One region of the Diaphorobacter sp. ED-3 genome, then DNA from elsewhere that is predicted to be linked to it. Evidence: predicted binding sites of a transcription regulator. Region 1 holds the regulator's gene; each other region holds the start of a gene.

Region 1 (4,194 bases):
AAAAACTGTCAAGCAAGCCATTTGGATTGCGGTCGCGTTCTGGACCGGCTTCACCTTCGTGGGCTATTTCGTTCCGATTCGCGAGCTGGGGGAAGAGTTGCTGGCCCTGCAAGGAGGGTGGCAGATATTCTGGGTGATCTTCTATGGGTTGGCCACGTACGGCAACGCAGGATTCCTGCGCGAGCAGGTGTGCAAATACATGTGCCCTTATGCGCGTTTCCAAAGCGCAATGTTCGACAGGGACACGCTGGTCGTCTCTTACGATCCCGAGCGCGGCGAGCCTCGCGGGCCCCGTAACAAGACCGTAGATCACAAAGCTGCGGGACTGGGTGACTGCATCGATTGCACGCTGTGTGTCCAGGTCTGCCCAACGGGTATCGATATTCGCAACGGACTGCAATACGAATGCATTGGTTGCGGTCTCTGCGTGGACGCTTGCAATACCGTGATGGATAAGATGAAGTATCCGCGCGGGCTGATTCGCTTCTCGACGCAGAACGGCGTCAAGAACCACTGGACCCAATCGCAAATGCTCAAACGCGTGCTGCGACCCCGTGTGTTGTTCTATTCAGCGGTGCTGGTGGTGTTGTGCATTGGCATGCTGGCCAGCTTGGTGGTACGCACGCCGTTGAAGGTGGACATCGTGCGCGACCGCGCTGCGCTCTCGCGCATCGTGGCGGGAGGCAAGCTGGAAAATATCTACCGGCTGCAGATCATGAACGCCACGGAGGGGGCGCAGCGCTACACCATCAGCGCCCACGGTATGGAAGGGCTGGAAGTGGCGTCCGAGACCGTAATTGACATTGGACCGGCGGAATCCCGATGGGTGGTTGTCCGTCTTCAAATTCCGTATGGCTCAGCATCTCCTGGATCGCATACGGTGTATTTCGATATTCAAGCGCAGGGTGATAAAGCCCAAGTGGCAGAGAAATCCGTGTTCCTTGTACCCCGCTGAAGGCGGTCGTGGAATGCAAATGAACAAGCTGTGCTCATAAATGAGCGAGGAGTTGGTATAAATGCCGAGTAATTTCCCCATGAATCTGGAAGACGCAGGAAAGCCTTGGTGGACGTTTGGCCATGTCTGGCTTGTCATCGCGGGGCCGGTGATTGTCATCATTGCGGGCTTCGTGACCCTCTGGCTGGCCGTGAGCCAACCCGACCCCGTCATCGCGGAAGACTATTACCAACGGGGGTTGAACATCAACGAGACCCTGAAGGAGTCAGGAGGCGACATGACGCCTGCCATGAAGGGGCGCAACCATGCAGCTACTCCGCTGGAGGACCAACCGCGTTGACCGGCAGGGCGAGTCCTCTTTGCATGCCGGAGAACAGATGCTAGGCTGTCAACTACACCTGCTAGGAGATGGGCGAATGTGGATGCAACGATTGATGTGGATCGCGTGGCCGGCCTTTTTGATGGCGGGCGTCATGGAAATGGTGGTGTTCGCCTTCGTGGATCCAGAAGCGCTGCAGTGGTTTGATCAACCCCTGCATCTCTCGCGCGAAGGTGTGTATACCATCGCCTTCTTCACGTTCTGGTTCGTACTCATGGCTTCCAGCGCATTGACGACGCTGTTGTCACTCTCGCCCTTTGAGTTGAATCGCTGCCCCGTGCCCAAAGGGGCGCGGCCGGCTGATTGCGCCAAATACGTTTCCTGATCTTTCCGCCGATCAGTTATGAATCAGCAAAAACCCAGGCTTAATGGCAGGCTTGCTGGCTGTTGACAATGCGCTTCAGCGCATCGGTATCGACGATGCGCACATGGCGCTGTTTTACTTCCACAATACCTTCTTCCACGAACTTGGAAAACGTGCGGCTGACGGTTTCCAGTTTCAATCCCAGGTAGCTGCCGATCTCTTCGCGTGTCATGCGCAGCACCAATTCGGATTGTGAGAAACCCCGGGCATGCAAGCGTTGTACGAGATTCAACAGGAATGCGGCAAGGCGTTCCTCGGCACGCATACTCCCCAGCAACAGCATGACCCCATGCTCGCGAACAATCTCGCGGCTCATGATCTTGTGCACATGGTGCTGTAATGCCGTTACTTCGCGCGACAACTCTTCAATACGATCGAAAGGCATGACGCATACTTCGGCGTCTTCAAGCGCTACCGCATCGCAGGTGTGGCGGTCACTCACGATGCCATCCAGGCCGATGATCTCGCCAGCCATTTGAAAACCCGTCACTTGATCGCGACCGTCTTCGGTGGCGACACAGGTCTTGAAGAATCCGGTGCGGATGGCAAAAAGGGATGTGAAGGGTTCACCGTTCCGGAAAAGCGTGCCGCCACGCTTGATCTTGCGTCGTACAGCAACAATGTCATCGATGCGCTTGAGTTGCTGGTCGTCCAGACCCACGGGCATGCACAGCTCACGCAGATTGCAGTTTGAGCAGGCAACTTTGATGGTCTGGAGATTCGTATGCATGGGAACCCTGTTCATGGCTTGAGCTTACCTCTGAACGGCTGGGAGACATGGAATGCCGTAGGCCGCCGGACGACTTTGAGCCGAAGTCAAATTGTCGCCACAAGGACCTCATGGGCGCTTGATCAACGTCAAGGACTCATGGGGGACTCTACGGCACAGTGATATGAAAGTGCAAGGAATCCCGTCATGACCGTTGTTACAACAGAGCTCCTGCGTCGCTTTGACGTCCCAGGGCCGCGCTACACCTCTTATCCGACTGCTGATCGTTTTGTCGAGGCCTTTGGCGAGCGGGAATACATCCTTGCGCTGCAGCAGCGTCGCGTGGGGTCGGTAGCCAAGGCGATGCCGTTGTCGCTTTATGTCCACATCCCGTTTTGTGAATCGCTGTGCTATTACTGCGCGTGTAACAAAATCATTACCCGGCATCCGGAGCGGGCAGAGGTCTACTTGCGTTACCTCAGCCGTGAAATCGACCTGCATACGGCGCACTGCGGTGTGGGTCAGCATGTGAGCCAGCTGCATTTCGGCGGAGGCACGCCTACTTTCCTGACGGATGACGGTTTGCGCGAACTGATGGGCATGCTGAGGCGCAGTTTCGTCCTTGTTCCTGGGGGGGAGTACTCCATAGAAGTGGACCCCCGGACCGTGGATGAAGCGCGGCTGGGATTGTTGGCGGAGCTGGGTTTCAATCGCCTGAGCTTTGGCGTGCAGGATTTCGACCCTGAAGTACAAAAGGCCGTGCACCGCATTCAGCCTGCCGAAAAGGTGTTCGCGTTGGTCGATGCGGCTCGGAAGCTCGGGTTTGAATCGGTGAACGTGGATTTGATCTACGGGCTGCCGCGCCAGACACCGGAGTCGTTTGATCGCACCTTGGAGCAGGTAGCCGAGTTGCGGCCAGACCGGATCGCGCTGTATGCGTACGCTCACTTGCCAGAACGCTTCAAGTCGCAGCGACGCATCATCACGGCCGAGTTGCCCATGGCTTCGGCCAAGGTGTCCATGTTGGCCCGGTCACTTGATGTGTTCCAGGAAGCCGGCTACGTCTACGTGGGCATGGACCATTTCGCTCTGCCAGACGATGCGCTGGCGGTGGCCAAGCGGCAAGGCAGGCTGCACCGCAATTTCCAAGGCTATAGCACGCAGCCCGATTGCGACCTGATTGGTCTGGGCGTTTCTGCCATCGGGCGCGTGGGCGCTACTTACAGTCAAAATGTGAAAACGCTGGACGAGTATTACGACTGCATTAACCAGGGGCATTTGCCTGTGGTGCGCGGGCTGGCGTTGACCAAGGACGACTTGGTGCGTCGCGCAGTCATCATGGCGTTGATGTGCCAAGGTGAATTACTGTTTGAGCCGTTGGAACAGTCCTGGCTGATTGATTTCCGCAGTTATTTCGATGCGGAATTACAGCAACTGCAAGAAATGGCGGCTCAGGGCTTGGTGAAAATCAGTGATGAGGGCGTTGAAGTCACGCCCATGGGATGGTATTTCGTGCGCGGCGTGGCCATGGTGTTCGACAAGTATCTGCAGGCTGACCGTAACCGCGCTCGCTTTTCCCGGATTATTTGATCCATGCTGTGGGCGCTGGCCACGACGGCCTTCCTGATGGGGCTGATGGGAGGGGCTCACTGTTTGGCGATGTGTTCTGTTCCCTGCGCGGCGCTTACGGGGCTGGGTGGCACGCCGGACGCCACCCACACCATTCAATGGGCGTCCCGCCGCGGAATCCTCCAACGGGTAGCGCAGTTTCACGTGGGGCGCCTGAT
Region 2 (4,194 bases), 880 kb from region 1:
GCGCGTGCGCTTGCGCGTCATCTCCACCAGGCCCAGCTGCGAGAAACCGCCCACCATGGTCTTGACCCGGTCGCGCGCGAGCTGCTTGCGGAACTCCGCCAACACCGCGGCCTGGTGGTCCTCGCGCAGCATGTCGATGAAGTCGGCAATGACGATGCCGCCCAGGTTGCGCAGGCGCAGTTGCCGCGCGATGGCGCCCGCCGCCTCCAGGTTGGTCTTGAAGATGGTGTCGTCGAAGTTGCGCGCGCCCACGTAGCCGCCGGTGTTCACGTCGATGGTGGTCAGCGCCTCGGTCTGGTCCACGATGAGGTAGCCGCCCGACTTGAGCTGCACGCGCCGGCCCAGCGCCAGGGCGATCTCCTCGTCGATGGAATACAGATCGAAGATGGGGCGCTCGCCCTTGTACAGCTGCAGCTTGGCGGCGGCCGCAGGCATGAATTCATTGCCGAACGCCTTCAGTGCCACAAACTGCTCGCGCGAATCGATGCGGATGCTCTGCGTTTGCTCGCCCGCCAGGTCGCGCAGCACACGCTGCAGCAGGCTCAGGTCCTGGTACAGCAGTGAGGTGGGCGGATGCGTCAGCGCTGCCTGCCGGATGCCTGCCCAGGTCTTGCGCAGGTAGGCGATGTCTTCGGCCAGCTCTTCGTTGCTGGCGTCCTCACCATTGGTGCGCAGAATGAAGCCGCCGCCGTTGCCCGATGCCTGGTCATCCACCAGCTTCTGCAACCGCGTGCGCAAGGCGTCGCGCTCGGCCTGGGGAATCTTCTGCGACACGCCCACGTGGTCGTCCTGCGGCAGGAAGACCAGCAGCCGCCCGGCGATGCTGATCTGCGTGGACAGGCGTGCGCCCTTGCTGCCGATGGGGTCCTTGATGACCTGCACCATGAGCGCCTGGCCCTCGAAGACCTGCTTCTCGATGGGCACGGGCGGTTCGTTCTTGCGCGCGAACATCGGCGCCTCGCCGCCTTCCTGGCGGTGCCACACGTCCGCCACATGCAGAAAGGCCGCACGCTCCAGCCCGATGTCGATGAAGGCCGATTGCATGCCCGGCAGCACGCGCGAGACCTTGCCCAGGTACACGTTGCCGACCAGGCCCCGCTCCAGCGTGCGCTCCACGTGCAGTTCCTGCACGGCGCCGTTTTCGACCACGGCCACGCGCGTTTCCTGCGGCGACCAGTTGATGAGGATGTCTTGTTGCATGGGCTTTTGCCAGATGAGGCGCCCATGATGCCTCAGAACCAGCGCTCCCCGCCGCCCTACCGGCGGCCGGCGCCCGTCACACCACCGTCGCCAGCATGCCCTGCATGAGTTGCGGCTGCAGCGCCACCACGTCGCCCACGATGATGAGCGCCGGCGGACGCACGCGGTGCTGCTGCGCCAGCGCGGGCAGGTCCTGCAGCGTGCCGGTGATGCAGCGCTGCCCGGGCAGCGAGGCTTGCTCCACCAGCGCTGCGGGCGTGCTGTCCGGCAGGCCGTGGCGCACCAGTTCGCGGCAGATGATCGGCAGCGTGCCCATACCCATGTAGATCACCACGGTTTGGCGCGGGCGCGCCAGCGCCTCCCAGTCCAGCGCCACTTCGTTGTCGCCGCGCAGGTGGCCGGTGGCAAACACCAGGGTCGCAGAGTGGTCGCGGTGCGTGAGCGGGATGCCGGCGCAGGCGCCCGCACCCTGCGCGGCCGTGATGCCCGGCACCACGTCGAACGCGATACCGGCCTCGGCCAGCGCCTGCACCTCTTCGCCGCCACGGCCGAAGATGAAGCCATCGCCGCCTTTCAGACGCACCAGGCTGCGCCCGCTGCGCGCCAGGCGCACCATGAGGTCGATGATCGATTCCTGCGGCAGCGTGTGGTGCGAGGACTGCTTGCCCACGTAGATCAGGTCGGCATCCTCAGCCACGTAGCGCAGCACCTCCTTGCCGACCAGGTGGTCGTAGAGCACCAGGCGCGCGCCGCGCAGGGCCTTGACGGCGCGCAGCGTGAGCAACTCAGGGTCGCCCGGGCCTGCGCCCACCAGCGTCACGTGTCCAGGCTTCGGGGGCTGTCCGGACTCTCCTGCTGCGGGTGCCACGGTGAACCAGCGCGCATCTTCAATGAAGCTCATATGGGCCTCTCCTTTGCGGATCATGGGGTGGCTCCATTGTTCAAAGGCTGCACCGTTTGCGTCCTTGAACCAGTTCAAGGACAGCGGCAACACCCGCTGCGACGATACTCCCACTCGCATGAAGAGGGGATGGACAGCGACCTCGCGAGAGTGGCCCTGGCAGCCGCCAGGGCCCACCCAAGCGCTGATCCGTGACGCAGAGGACCCACAATGACAGCAAAGAGGATCGCCAGGCTGGTCGCATTAGCGGCCGCCACCCTGGTGTCTGCCACCGCTATGGCGCAGGACGCCAAGCCAGTCTCGGAGGCCGAGAAAAACTACCAGGCAGGCGGATCGCCGCTGGCGGAAGTGCCCATGTACCAGAGCACGAACCCCAAGGCACCCAAGATGACGCAGGCCGAGTTCGACCGCGCACGCCAGATTTACTTCGAGCGTTGCGCGGGCTGCCACGGCGTGCTGCGCAAGGGCGCCACGGGCAAGCCGCTCACACCGGACGTGACCCTGCCCAAGGGCACGGACTACCTCAAGGTCTTCATCGCCTACGGCTCGCCTGCCGGCATGCCCAACTGGCAGACGTCCGGCGAATTCGACGAGGCGACCGTGGACCTGATGGCCCGCTACATCCAGCAGGACCCTCCCACACCGCCCGAGTGGAGCCTGGCCGACGCCAAGAACACCTGGAAGGTCATCGTGCCGCCAGACCAGCGTCCCAAGAAGAAGATGAACAAGTACAACTTGGACAACATCTTCTCCACCACGCTGCGCGACACGGGCGAAGTGGCGCTGATCGACGGCGACACCAAGCAGATCATCAACATCGTCAAGACCGGCTACGCGGTGCACATCTCGCGCATGTCGGCTTCGGGGCGTTATCTGTTCGTGATCGGCCGCGATGCCAAGATCAACATGATCGACCTGTGGATGGAAAAGCCCGACAACGTGGCTGAAATCCGCGTGGGCCTGGAAGCACGCTCGGTGGACACCTCCAAGTTCAAGGGCTATGAGGACAAGCTGGCGATCGCCGGTGCATACTGGCCTCCCCAGTACACCATCATGGACGGCAACACCCTGGAGCCCCTGAAGATCGTGTCTACCCGCGGCATGGTCGTCGGCACGCAGGAATACCACCCCGAGCCGCGCGTGGCTTCCATCGTGGCATCGCACTACAAGCCCGAGTTCCTGGTGAACGTGAAGGAAACCGGCAAGACGATGATGGTGGACTACTCCAACCTGAATGCGCTGAAGACCACCGAGATCGGCTCGGCTCCCTTCCTGCATGACGGTGGCTGGGATGCATCCAAGCGCTACTTCATGGTGGCTGCCAACAACAGCAACAAGATTGCTGCGATCGACGCCAAGGACGGCAAGCTGGCCGGTCTGACCGAAGTGGGCAAGATCCCCCACCCCGGCCGCGGCGCCAACTTCACGCACCCCAAGTACGGTCCGGTGTGGGCCACGGGTCACCTGGGCGACGAGACCATCTCGCTGATCGGCACCGACCCGCAGAAGAACAAGCAATACGCCTTCAAGGAAGTGGCCAAGCTCAAGGGCCCGGGCGGCGGAGCGCTGTTCATCAAGACCCATCCCAAGTCCAAGCACCTGTGGTCCGACGCACCGCTGAATCCTGATCCCAAGGTTTCGCAAGCCGTGGTGGTGTTTGACATCAACAACCTGGACAAGGGCTACGTCACGCTGCCGATCGCCGAATGGGCAGGTCTGCCCGATGACGGCGGCGCCAAGCGCGTGACCCAGCCTGAGTACAACAAGGCAGGTGACGAAGTGTGGTTCGCCGTGTGGTCGGCCAAGGACAAGCAAAGTGCGCTGGTCGTCGTGGACGACAAGACGCTCAAGCTGAAGTCCGTGATCAAGGACCCGCGCCTGATCACGCCGACCGGCCACTTCAACGTGTACAACACCCAGCACGACGTCTATTGACGCACTTCGAAGGCCAGCCATGTCACGCACCGCGTTCCTGTCCCTGGCCCTGGCATTGGCCGCTTCGGCGGCCGGCGCACAGGGCACGCCCGACCCTGACCGAGCCGCCCAGCTCGTGCGCATGGTGCGGCAGGACTGCGGTTCGTGCCATGGCATGC
Region 3 (4,194 bases), 1.5 Mb from region 1:
TACAGCGTCACCGCCCCCAGCCCGAAACGTGCCGACAGCCCCAAGGCCACCAACGGCGCGAAGGCCGCGCCGATCAGCCAGGCCAGGTCGGACGACAGTGCCGCCCCGGTGTAGCGGTGCTGGGTGGAGAAGTTGGCCGTCACGGTGCCCGATGCCTGGCCGTACGACAGGCCCAGCAGCACGAAGCCCAGCAGCAGGAACACCGTGCCGCCCACCGCGCCACCGTCCAGCAGCCAGGGCGTGGCCAGGCTGAACAGGCCAATCAGCACGGCCATGGAGCCCAGCAGGTTGCGCCGGCCCATGCGGTCGGCCAACCGCCCCGACACCACCACCGCGCCGATGGCCAGGAATGCGCCGGCGATCTGCACGCACAGCACCTCGGCCATGGAGCGGTCGGAGAACAGGGCGAACCACGACAGCGGGAACACCGTCACCACGTGAAAGAGTGCGAAGCTGGCCAGTGCCGCAAAGGCGCCCAGCACCACATTGCTCCCCTCTTCGCGCATCACGCGGGCCACGCCCACGGGCTCCAGTTCCTTCTCTTGCAGCAATTCGGCATAGGACTGCCCCACCACCAGGCGCAGCCGCGCAAACAGCGCCACCACGTTGATCGCAAAGGCCACGCAGAACGGGTAGCGCCAGCCCCAGGCCAGGAATTCTTCGCTGGAGAGGCTGCCGTACAGGTAGGCAAACAACCCGGCGGCCAATGCAAACCCCACGGGCGCGCCCAGTTGCCCCACCATGGAATACCAGCCCCGGCGCTCCGGCGGTGCGGCCATCGCCAGCAGCGACGGCAGCCCGTCCCAGGAGCCGCCCAGCGCCAGCCCCTGGCCGAAGCGCAGCACCGCCAGCGCCCCAGCGGCTGCCAGCCCCGCCACCTGGTAGCTGGGCAGGAAAGCCATGCTCACCGTACAGCCGCCCAGCAGGAACAGCGCCAGCGTCAGCTTGGTGCCGCGCCCCCAGCGCCGCTGCACGGCCATGGAGATGGCGGTGCCCAGCGGCCGGGCGATGAAGGCGATGGCAAAGATGGCAAAGGCCATGAGCGTGCCGTCCAGCCGCGACATGAAGGGGAACAACAGCGACGGGAAGACCAGCACGCAGGCGATCCCGAATACGAAGAAGTCGAAATACTCCGACGCGCGCCCTATGATCACGCCCACGGCGATCTCGCCCGGGGTGACGTCTTCGTCGGTGTGCGCGCGCGACAGCGATGCCGCGCTCTCGGGGCCGTAAACGGGGTATGCGACGGAACCGCTACTCATGACCGTACTCCTTGGCTTTGCAGACACAGCTCCGTTCTACACGCAAGCCCCGCGGTCAACAAGTACGCTTACACTGACGTCCCGCGCGGGAAAACCCTCACGCCCAGTCGGCCATCCGCGCCGCCATGGTCGCGCCTGCAGGCCGCATCCGGCCTGCCATCACGCCATAAGTTTGACCCTGGACAAAATGTCCAATCGACAAATGCGCTAGGCGTATTACATTCGTCTCCGTCCAGTAATTCGCGTTTACACCTAGCGCCGCGCCCGCCCGCGCGACGCAAGGCCGTGCACGCTTTTTGACACGCCTAGCAATGCTCCAACTGAAGAAACTCCGCGGGCCCACCTGGCTCGCCGCGGCTTTGGCCGCAGCCAGCCTGGCTGGTTGCAGCAAGGCCGTTGTATTGAACCCGGCGGGTGATATCGCTGCCCAGCAGGGCAACCTGGTGGTGACTGCCACGGTGCTGATGCTGATCGTCATCGTGCCGGTGATCCTGCTGACGCTGCTGTTCGCCTGGAAGTACCGCCAGGGCAACACCGACGCCGAGTACGACCCCGACTGGCACCACTCCACCTCGCTGGAGCTGGTGATCTGGAGCGTGCCGCTGATGATCATCATTGCCCTGGGCGCGCTGACCTGGATCGCTACCCACAAGCTGGACCCCTACCGCCCCCTGGACCGCATCGACGCCCAGCGCGCGCTGGCCGCCGACGTCAAACCGCTGGAAGTGCAGGTCGTGGCCATGGACTGGAAGTGGCTGTTCTTCTACCCCGAGCAGGGCATTGCCACGGTGAACGAGCTGGCCGCGCCAGTGGACCGCCCGATCCTGTTCAAGCTCACCGCCACATCCACCATGAACGCGTTCTATGTGCCGGACCTGGCCGGCATGATCTACGCCATGCCTGGCATGCAGACCGAGCTGAACGCCATCATCAACAAGCCCGGCGTGTTCCATGGCCTTGCCTCGCACTACAGCGGCCCCGGCTTCTCCGGCATGACCTTCAAGTTCCACGGCCTGAGCGATGCCGAGTTCGCCCAGTGGGTGGACAAGGCCAAGACCGAAGGCAAGCCCCTGGACAAGACCACCTACCTGCAACTGGCCAAGCCCAGCCAGCGCGACCCCGTGCAGCGCTTTTCCACCGTGGAAACGGGCTTGTACGGCAAGGTGCTCAACCGCTGCGTGGAAGACGGGCAGATGTGCATGCACGACATGATGGCCATCGACGCGCTCGGCGGCGAAGCCTTCGTCAAAGCCAATGGTCTGACGCTGCCGCAGGACGTATGCACCGCAGGCAACGCGCCACAGATCCTGGCCGCGCTGCAGCCCGCAGCCGCCCTCCCCGAGGCCACCACCCAACAGTGAATTTGACGGACCCGACGCGGGCGCCAAGCCGGCGCCGGGCCCATTAGCCAAGAGATTCGATATGTTGTCTGAACAAACTACCCCAGCCCACTGGCTGTTGGGCCGCATCACCTGGGACTCGATCCCGATGGCGCACGAGCCCATCGTGCTGTGGACCTTCATCGCGGTGGTCCTGGGTGGCATCGTGATGCTGGCCGGCCTCACCAAGTTCCGCCTGTGGGGCCCGCTGTGGCGCGACTGGATCTGCTCCATCGACCACAAGAAGATCGGCATCATGTACATGATCCTTGGCCTGGTCATGTTCCTGCGCGGCTTCGCCGACGCGGTGATGATGCGCCTGCAGCAGGCCATGGCCGTGGGCGAGAGCATGGGCTACCTGCCGCCGCACCACTACGACCAGATCTTCACGGCCCACGGTGTGATCATGATCTTCTTCGTGGCCATGCCCTTCGTCACGGGCCTGATGAACTACCTCGTGCCGCTGCAGATCGGCGCGCGCGACGTGTCGTTTCCCTTCCTGAACAACTTCAGCTTCTGGATGACCACCGGCGGCGCCGTGCTGGTGATGATCTCGCTGTTCCTGGGCGAGTTCTCCACCTCCGGCTGGCTGGCGCTGTCCAACCTCGGGGCGCAGGACCCTGGCGTGGGTCTGGACTATTACATCTGGGGCCTGCAGATTGCGGGCGTGGGCACCACCTTGTCGGGCATCAACCTGATCGTCACCATCATCAAGATGCGCGCGCCGGGCATGAACCTGATGAAGATGCCCGTGTTCACCTGGACCGCGCTGTGCACCAACGCGCTGATCGTCGCCTCGTTCCCCGTGCTGACGGCCGCGCTGGTGCTGATGTCGCTGGACCGCTATATCGGCACCAACTTCTTCACGAACGACCTGGGGGGCAACTCCATGCTGTACGTGAACCTGATCTGGATCTGGGGCCACCCCGAGGTCTACATCCTGGTGCTGCCGGCCTTCGGCGTGTTCTCCGAGGTCGTCGCCACGTTCTCGCGCAAGCGCCTGTTCGGCTACACCTCCATGGTGTACGCCACGGTGTGTATCACCATCCTGTCGTACCTGGTGTGGCTGCACCACTTCTTCACCATGGGCTCGGGCGCCACGGTGAACACTTTCTTCGGCATCACGACGATGATCATCTCGATCCCGACGGGCGCCAAGATCTTCAACTGGCTGTTCACCATGTACAAGGGCCGCATCCGCTTCAGCGTGCCCATGCTGTGGACGGTGGGCTTCATGTGCACCTTCGCCATCGGCGGCATGACTGGCGTGCTGCTGGCCGTGCCCCCGGCCGACTTCGTGCTGCACAACAGCCTGTTCCTGGTCGCGCACTTTCACAACGTGATCATCGGCGGCGTGGTGTTCGCCGTGTTCGCTGCCATCAACTTCTGGTTCCCCAAGGCCTTCGGTTTCCGCCTGATCGAGTCCTGGGGCAAGGCATCGTTCTGGTTCTGGCTGACTGGCTTCTGGGTCACGTTCACGCCGCTGTACATCCTGGGCCTGATGGGCATCACGCGCCGCGTCAACCATGTGGAAGACGCCTCGCTGCACATCT
Region 4 (4,194 bases), 670 kb from region 1:
GGCGCGCTTGAGTGCGGGCGCGTCGTTCACGCCGTCGCCCGTCATGGCCACGACTTCACCGCGGGACTGCAGGGCTTGCACCAGGCGCAGCTTGTGTTCGGGACTGGCACGGGCGAACACGTCCACGCTGGCCACCACGTCACGCAAGGCGGCGTCGTCCAGCAGCTCGATCTCGGCGCCCGTGAGGGCGGGGCGGCCCAGGCCGATGCCCAGCTGCGCGCCAATCGCACGTGCGGTTTCGCCGTGGTCGCCGGTGATCATCTTCACGCGTACGCCCGCGGCCTGGCATTCGGCCACGGCGGCCACGGCCTCGGGGCGCGGCGGGTCCATGCTGCCCAGCAGTCCGAGCAGCGTGAAGCCGCCCTCCATGTCGGCGAACTGCAGCGCGTGCCGCTGCGCCGGCACGCGCTTGATGGCGATCGCCAGCACGCGCAGCGCCCGCGCCGCGCAGTCGTTGGCCGCGCGGCGCCAGTAGTCGTGCTGCAGCGGGGCATCGGTGCCCGCGCCATCGGCGGGCCACTGGCGCTGTGCGTTGCACATGTCCAGCACACGCTCGGGCGCTCCTTTCACCAGGATCACCGCATGCCCCGCGTGGTCGTGGTGCAGTGTGGCCATGAAGCGGTGCTCGGACTCGAACGGTATGGCGTCGATGCGCGGCTGGCGCGCATGCAGCGCCGTGGCGTCCAGCCCCGCCTTGAGCGCCAGGGTGACGAGCGCGCCCTCCGTCGGGTCGCCCGTCAGGCTCCAGCCCTGGGGTCCGTCGTGCAGCGTGGCGTCGTTGCACAGCAGCGCCACCTGGGCCACGGACTGCAGGGCAGGGTGTTCTTGCGCAGTGATGGGCACGCCCCCGATGAGGAAGCCCCCCTGCGGCGCATAGCCGCTGCCGGTCACCTCTATGACATGGTCGGCGGTCACCACGCGCTGCACGGTCATCTCGTTGCAAGTGAGGGTGCCGGTCTTGTCGGAGCAAATCACCGTGACGGCTCCCAGCGTTTCCACTGCCGGCAGGTGGCGGATGATGGCGTTGTGCTGCGCCATGCGCCGCACGCCCATGGCCAGGGTGATGGTCATGATGGCGGGCAGCCCCTCGGGGATGGCCGAGGCCGCCAGCGCCACGGCCATCATGAACATGTCCGCGGGTGCCTGAGCGCGCCAGAGCACCCCGATGGCGAACGTGGCGAGCACGAACAGCCCGATGGCCAGCGCCAGCCAGCGGCTGAACTGCGCGATCTGCCGCAGCAGCGGCGTGGTGCTCGCCTGCACCTGGGCCAATAGCGTGCTGATGCGCCCCAGTTCACTGTTCGTGCCCGTGGCCACCACGGTGCCCAAAGCGGTGCCCGCGGCCACCAGCGTGCCGGAGTAGAGCATGCTGCGGCGGTCGCCCAAAGCGGCGTCGGCTGCCACGGCGGCTTCGTCCTTGTCGCAGGGCACGGACTCGCCCGTCAGCACGGCCTCGTCGGCGCGCAGGCTGCGGGCCGTGAGGATGCGCAGGTCCGCGGGCACCTTGTCGCCGGACGCGAGGATGACGATGTCGCCCGGCACGAGCTGGTCGGCGTCCACCAGTTGGCGCTCCCCCCCGCGCAGCACCGTGGCCTGGTGCGAGAGCATGTGGCGTATCGCGTCCAGCGCCGACTCGGCCTTGCCCTCCTGCAAGAAACCGATGATCGCGTTGACGATCACGGCCCCCAATAGCACCCCGGTGTCGATCCAGTGCGCCAGTGCCGCGGTGACCGTCGCGGCAGCGAGCATCACGTAGATCAGCACGTTGTGAAATTGCTGCAGCAGGCGCAGCCAGGCCGGTCGGCGCGGCGGCGCGGGCAGGCGGTTGGGGCCGAAGCGTGCCAGGCGCCGCGCCACCTCGGCATGCGCCAGGCCGTGGCGGTCGTCGGTTTGCAGCCGTTGCAGCGCTTCGCCAGCGGAAAGCGCATGCCACGGGGTGTCGCGGGCATCGGTGGATGGAGGCAGGTGCATGCAGGGCGGACGCCGGACGACGCGACTGGTCGAGTGAACCCAGTCTAGGTCCGCAGGCGTGGACCGTGCCAATGCCCCAGTGCCAGGCCGGGGAAAGTGGCCGCTATTGGCCTTCTTTTGCTATATAAACAATAGCTGACTGCGCTTGCTGGTTGGGCATTTGATGCTGTTTTTGATATGCATCACGTGGCCGTAAATGGTCGCCGCGGGCAAGCAGGGGCCAGTGTTTCGCATGTGGCAGGGGAAGTCATATCCCTCTGCCGAGGCGGCGGCGCCCGTCATCCATTGGGCAGGGGAGCGCTGCAGGGGATGCCCTGCACCGCCGGCCCTGCAGTGCAACGATTTCAGGCGGGGATGCGTCTTGCCAAGAAGTCGCGGATGGCGAACAGCGTTGCGTCCGGTGCTTCGGTCATCTGGTGGTGGCCCACCGGCAGATGGACGATCTGCACGTCCTTGCCCGCGGATCGCGCGGCCTGGATCAACCCCTGCGCGGCCTTGGGCGTGGTCATTTGGTCTTGCGTGCCCAAGGCGAACAGCACGGGGCACTGCACCGCTGCGATGGCCTGCTCGCCATGGGAGTAGCTGTCGCAGGCGACGAAGCCGCGGTGGAACACATTGACCTGCGGGTTGCTGCGCAGCACCTTGCGGCCCAGCGCCATGCCCGCGCCGTACACCCAGAAGCCCGCGCCTGAGGGGGGCGCGAGGGTGCTGCGCGAGAACACGTTGACCATGCGCAGCGCCTGCTCGGGGTCGGTCTGCGATGCCTCGATGAGCGCGGGCGACACCTTCATCGGATAGGCCGTACCCACCAGCACCAGATGGCTCACGCGCCCGCCCAGGCGTGCGGCGGCCTCCAGCGCGATCAACGAGCCCCAGCTATGGCCCACCAGCGCGGCGTGCTGGATGGACAGTGCGTCGAGCAGGGCGCCCACGAAGTCGGCCGCCTGCTCCACGCTCGCAGGGGCATCGCCCGCGCTTTTGCTGTGGCCGGGCAGGTCGACGGCCAGCACGTTCCAGCCATGGTTGGCCATGTAGCGGCTTTGCAGCGCCCAGACGCTGTGGTCATTGAGTACGCCGTGGATGAACACCACGGTGGGCTTGGCGGCATCGAAGGGCTTGCCGCCGGTGTAGCAGTAGGTCTGTGCGCCGTTGACTTGCACGTACATCACGCACCTGCCTTTCGCGCTTGCTTCTCCGCAGCCTTGAGCGCCCGCTTGAGGTCGTCGATCAGGTCGTCGGCATCTTCCAGCCCGATCGACAGGCGGATCGTGCCCTGGCTGATGCCGCCCGCGGCGAGCGCTTCGTCGCTCATGCGGAAGTGCGTGGTGGAGGCGGGGTGGATCACCAGGCTGCGGCAGTCACCCACATTGGCCAGGTGGCTGAAGAGCTTGAGCGTCTCGATGAACGTCTTGCCCTGCTCGCGGTTGCCCTTGAGGTCGAAGCTGAACACCGAGCCCGCGCCGCGCGGCAGCAGGCGCTGCGCGAGCTGGTGGCTGGGGTGGGACTCGAGCAGCGGGTGGCCCACGCGCTCGACGAACGGGTGGCTGGCCAGGAACTGCACCACCTTCTCGGTATTGCGCATGTGGCGTTCCATGCGCAGCGGCAGGGTCTCGATGCCCTGCAGGATCAGCCAGGCGGTGTGCGGGCTCATGCAGGCGCCGAAGTCGCGCAGGCCCTCGCGGCGAGCGCGCAGCAGGAAGGCGCCCACGGTGCTCTCCTCGGTGAACACCATGTTGTGAAAGCCGTCGTAGGGCTGGGTCAGCTCGGGGAAGCGGCCGGAGCCTTCCCAGTCGAAGCTGCCGCCATCGACCACGACGCCGCCGATCACCGTGCCATGGCCTGAGAGGAACTTGGTGGCCGAGTGGTACACCAGGTCCGCGCCATGCTCGAAGGGCTTGATGAGCCACGGCGAGGTGAGGGTGGAGTCCACCAGCAGGGGCACGCCAGCTTCATGCGCAATGTCCGCGACCGTGGGGATGTCCAACACCTCCAGCCCGGGGTTGCCTACGGTTTCGCCAAAGAACAGCTTGGTGTTGGGGCGGATGGCGGCGCGCCAGCCGTCGATGTCGCCGGGCTTCACGAAGGTGGTGTCAATGCCGAAGCGGCGCAGCGTGTAGTGCAGCAGGTTCTGGCTGCCGCCATACAGCGCCGTGCTGGCCACGATGTGGCTGCCTGCGCCCATCAATGTGGCAATCGCCAGGTGCAGCGCGGCCTGCCCGCTGG

What was found. Region 1 encodes FNR, which switches genes on or off when oxygen is low (the NO sensors DNR and NnrR bind a similar motif). Its sites were predicted from a motif close to TTGATNNNNATCAA; they were not measured.
Region 2: the regulator FNR is predicted to act here: its motif matches at 2,166-2,179, upstream of cobA (uroporphyrinogen-III C-methyltransferase).
Region 3: the regulator FNR is predicted to act here: its motif matches at 1,435-1,448, upstream of cyoA (ubiquinol oxidase subunit II).
Region 4: the regulator FNR is predicted to act here: its motif matches at 2,144-2,157, upstream of PCQ86_RS09430 (cation-transporting P-type ATPase).

Annotation. Positions count from the first base shown of each region.
Region 1 is NZ_CP115182.1:1,235,406-1,239,599, forward strand. Features, by position in the region: gene ccoG (cytochrome c oxidase accessory protein CcoG) at 1-955, shown strand, start outside; gene PCQ86_RS06015 (FixH family protein) at 1,017-1,295, shown strand; gene PCQ86_RS06020 (hypothetical protein) at 1,372-1,659, shown strand; gene fnr (fumarate/nitrate reduction transcriptional regulator Fnr) at 1,700-2,443, opposite strand; gene hemN (oxygen-independent coproporphyrinogen III oxidase) at 2,615-3,997, shown strand; gene PCQ86_RS06035 (sulfite exporter TauE/SafE family protein) at 4,001-4,194, shown strand, end outside.
Region 2 is NZ_CP115182.1:2,114,364-2,118,557, reverse strand. Features, by position in the region: gene rng (ribonuclease G) at 1-1,200, opposite strand, end outside; gene cobA (uroporphyrinogen-III C-methyltransferase) at 1,277-2,101, opposite strand; gene PCQ86_RS10390 (nitrite reductase) at 2,312-4,036, shown strand; gene PCQ86_RS10385 (c-type cytochrome) at 4,056-4,194, shown strand, end outside.
Region 3 is NZ_CP115182.1:2,722,169-2,726,362, forward strand. Features, by position in the region: gene PCQ86_RS13275 (MFS transporter) at 1-1,262, opposite strand, end outside; gene cyoA (ubiquinol oxidase subunit II) at 1,574-2,623, shown strand; gene cyoB (cytochrome o ubiquinol oxidase subunit I) at 2,685-4,194, shown strand, end outside.
Region 4 is NZ_CP115182.1:1,903,811-1,908,004, forward strand. Features, by position in the region: gene PCQ86_RS09430 (cation-transporting P-type ATPase) at 1-1,971, opposite strand, end outside; gene PCQ86_RS09435 (alpha/beta fold hydrolase) at 2,316-3,137, opposite strand; gene PCQ86_RS09440 (O-acetylhomoserine aminocarboxypropyltransferase) at 3,137-4,194, opposite strand, start outside.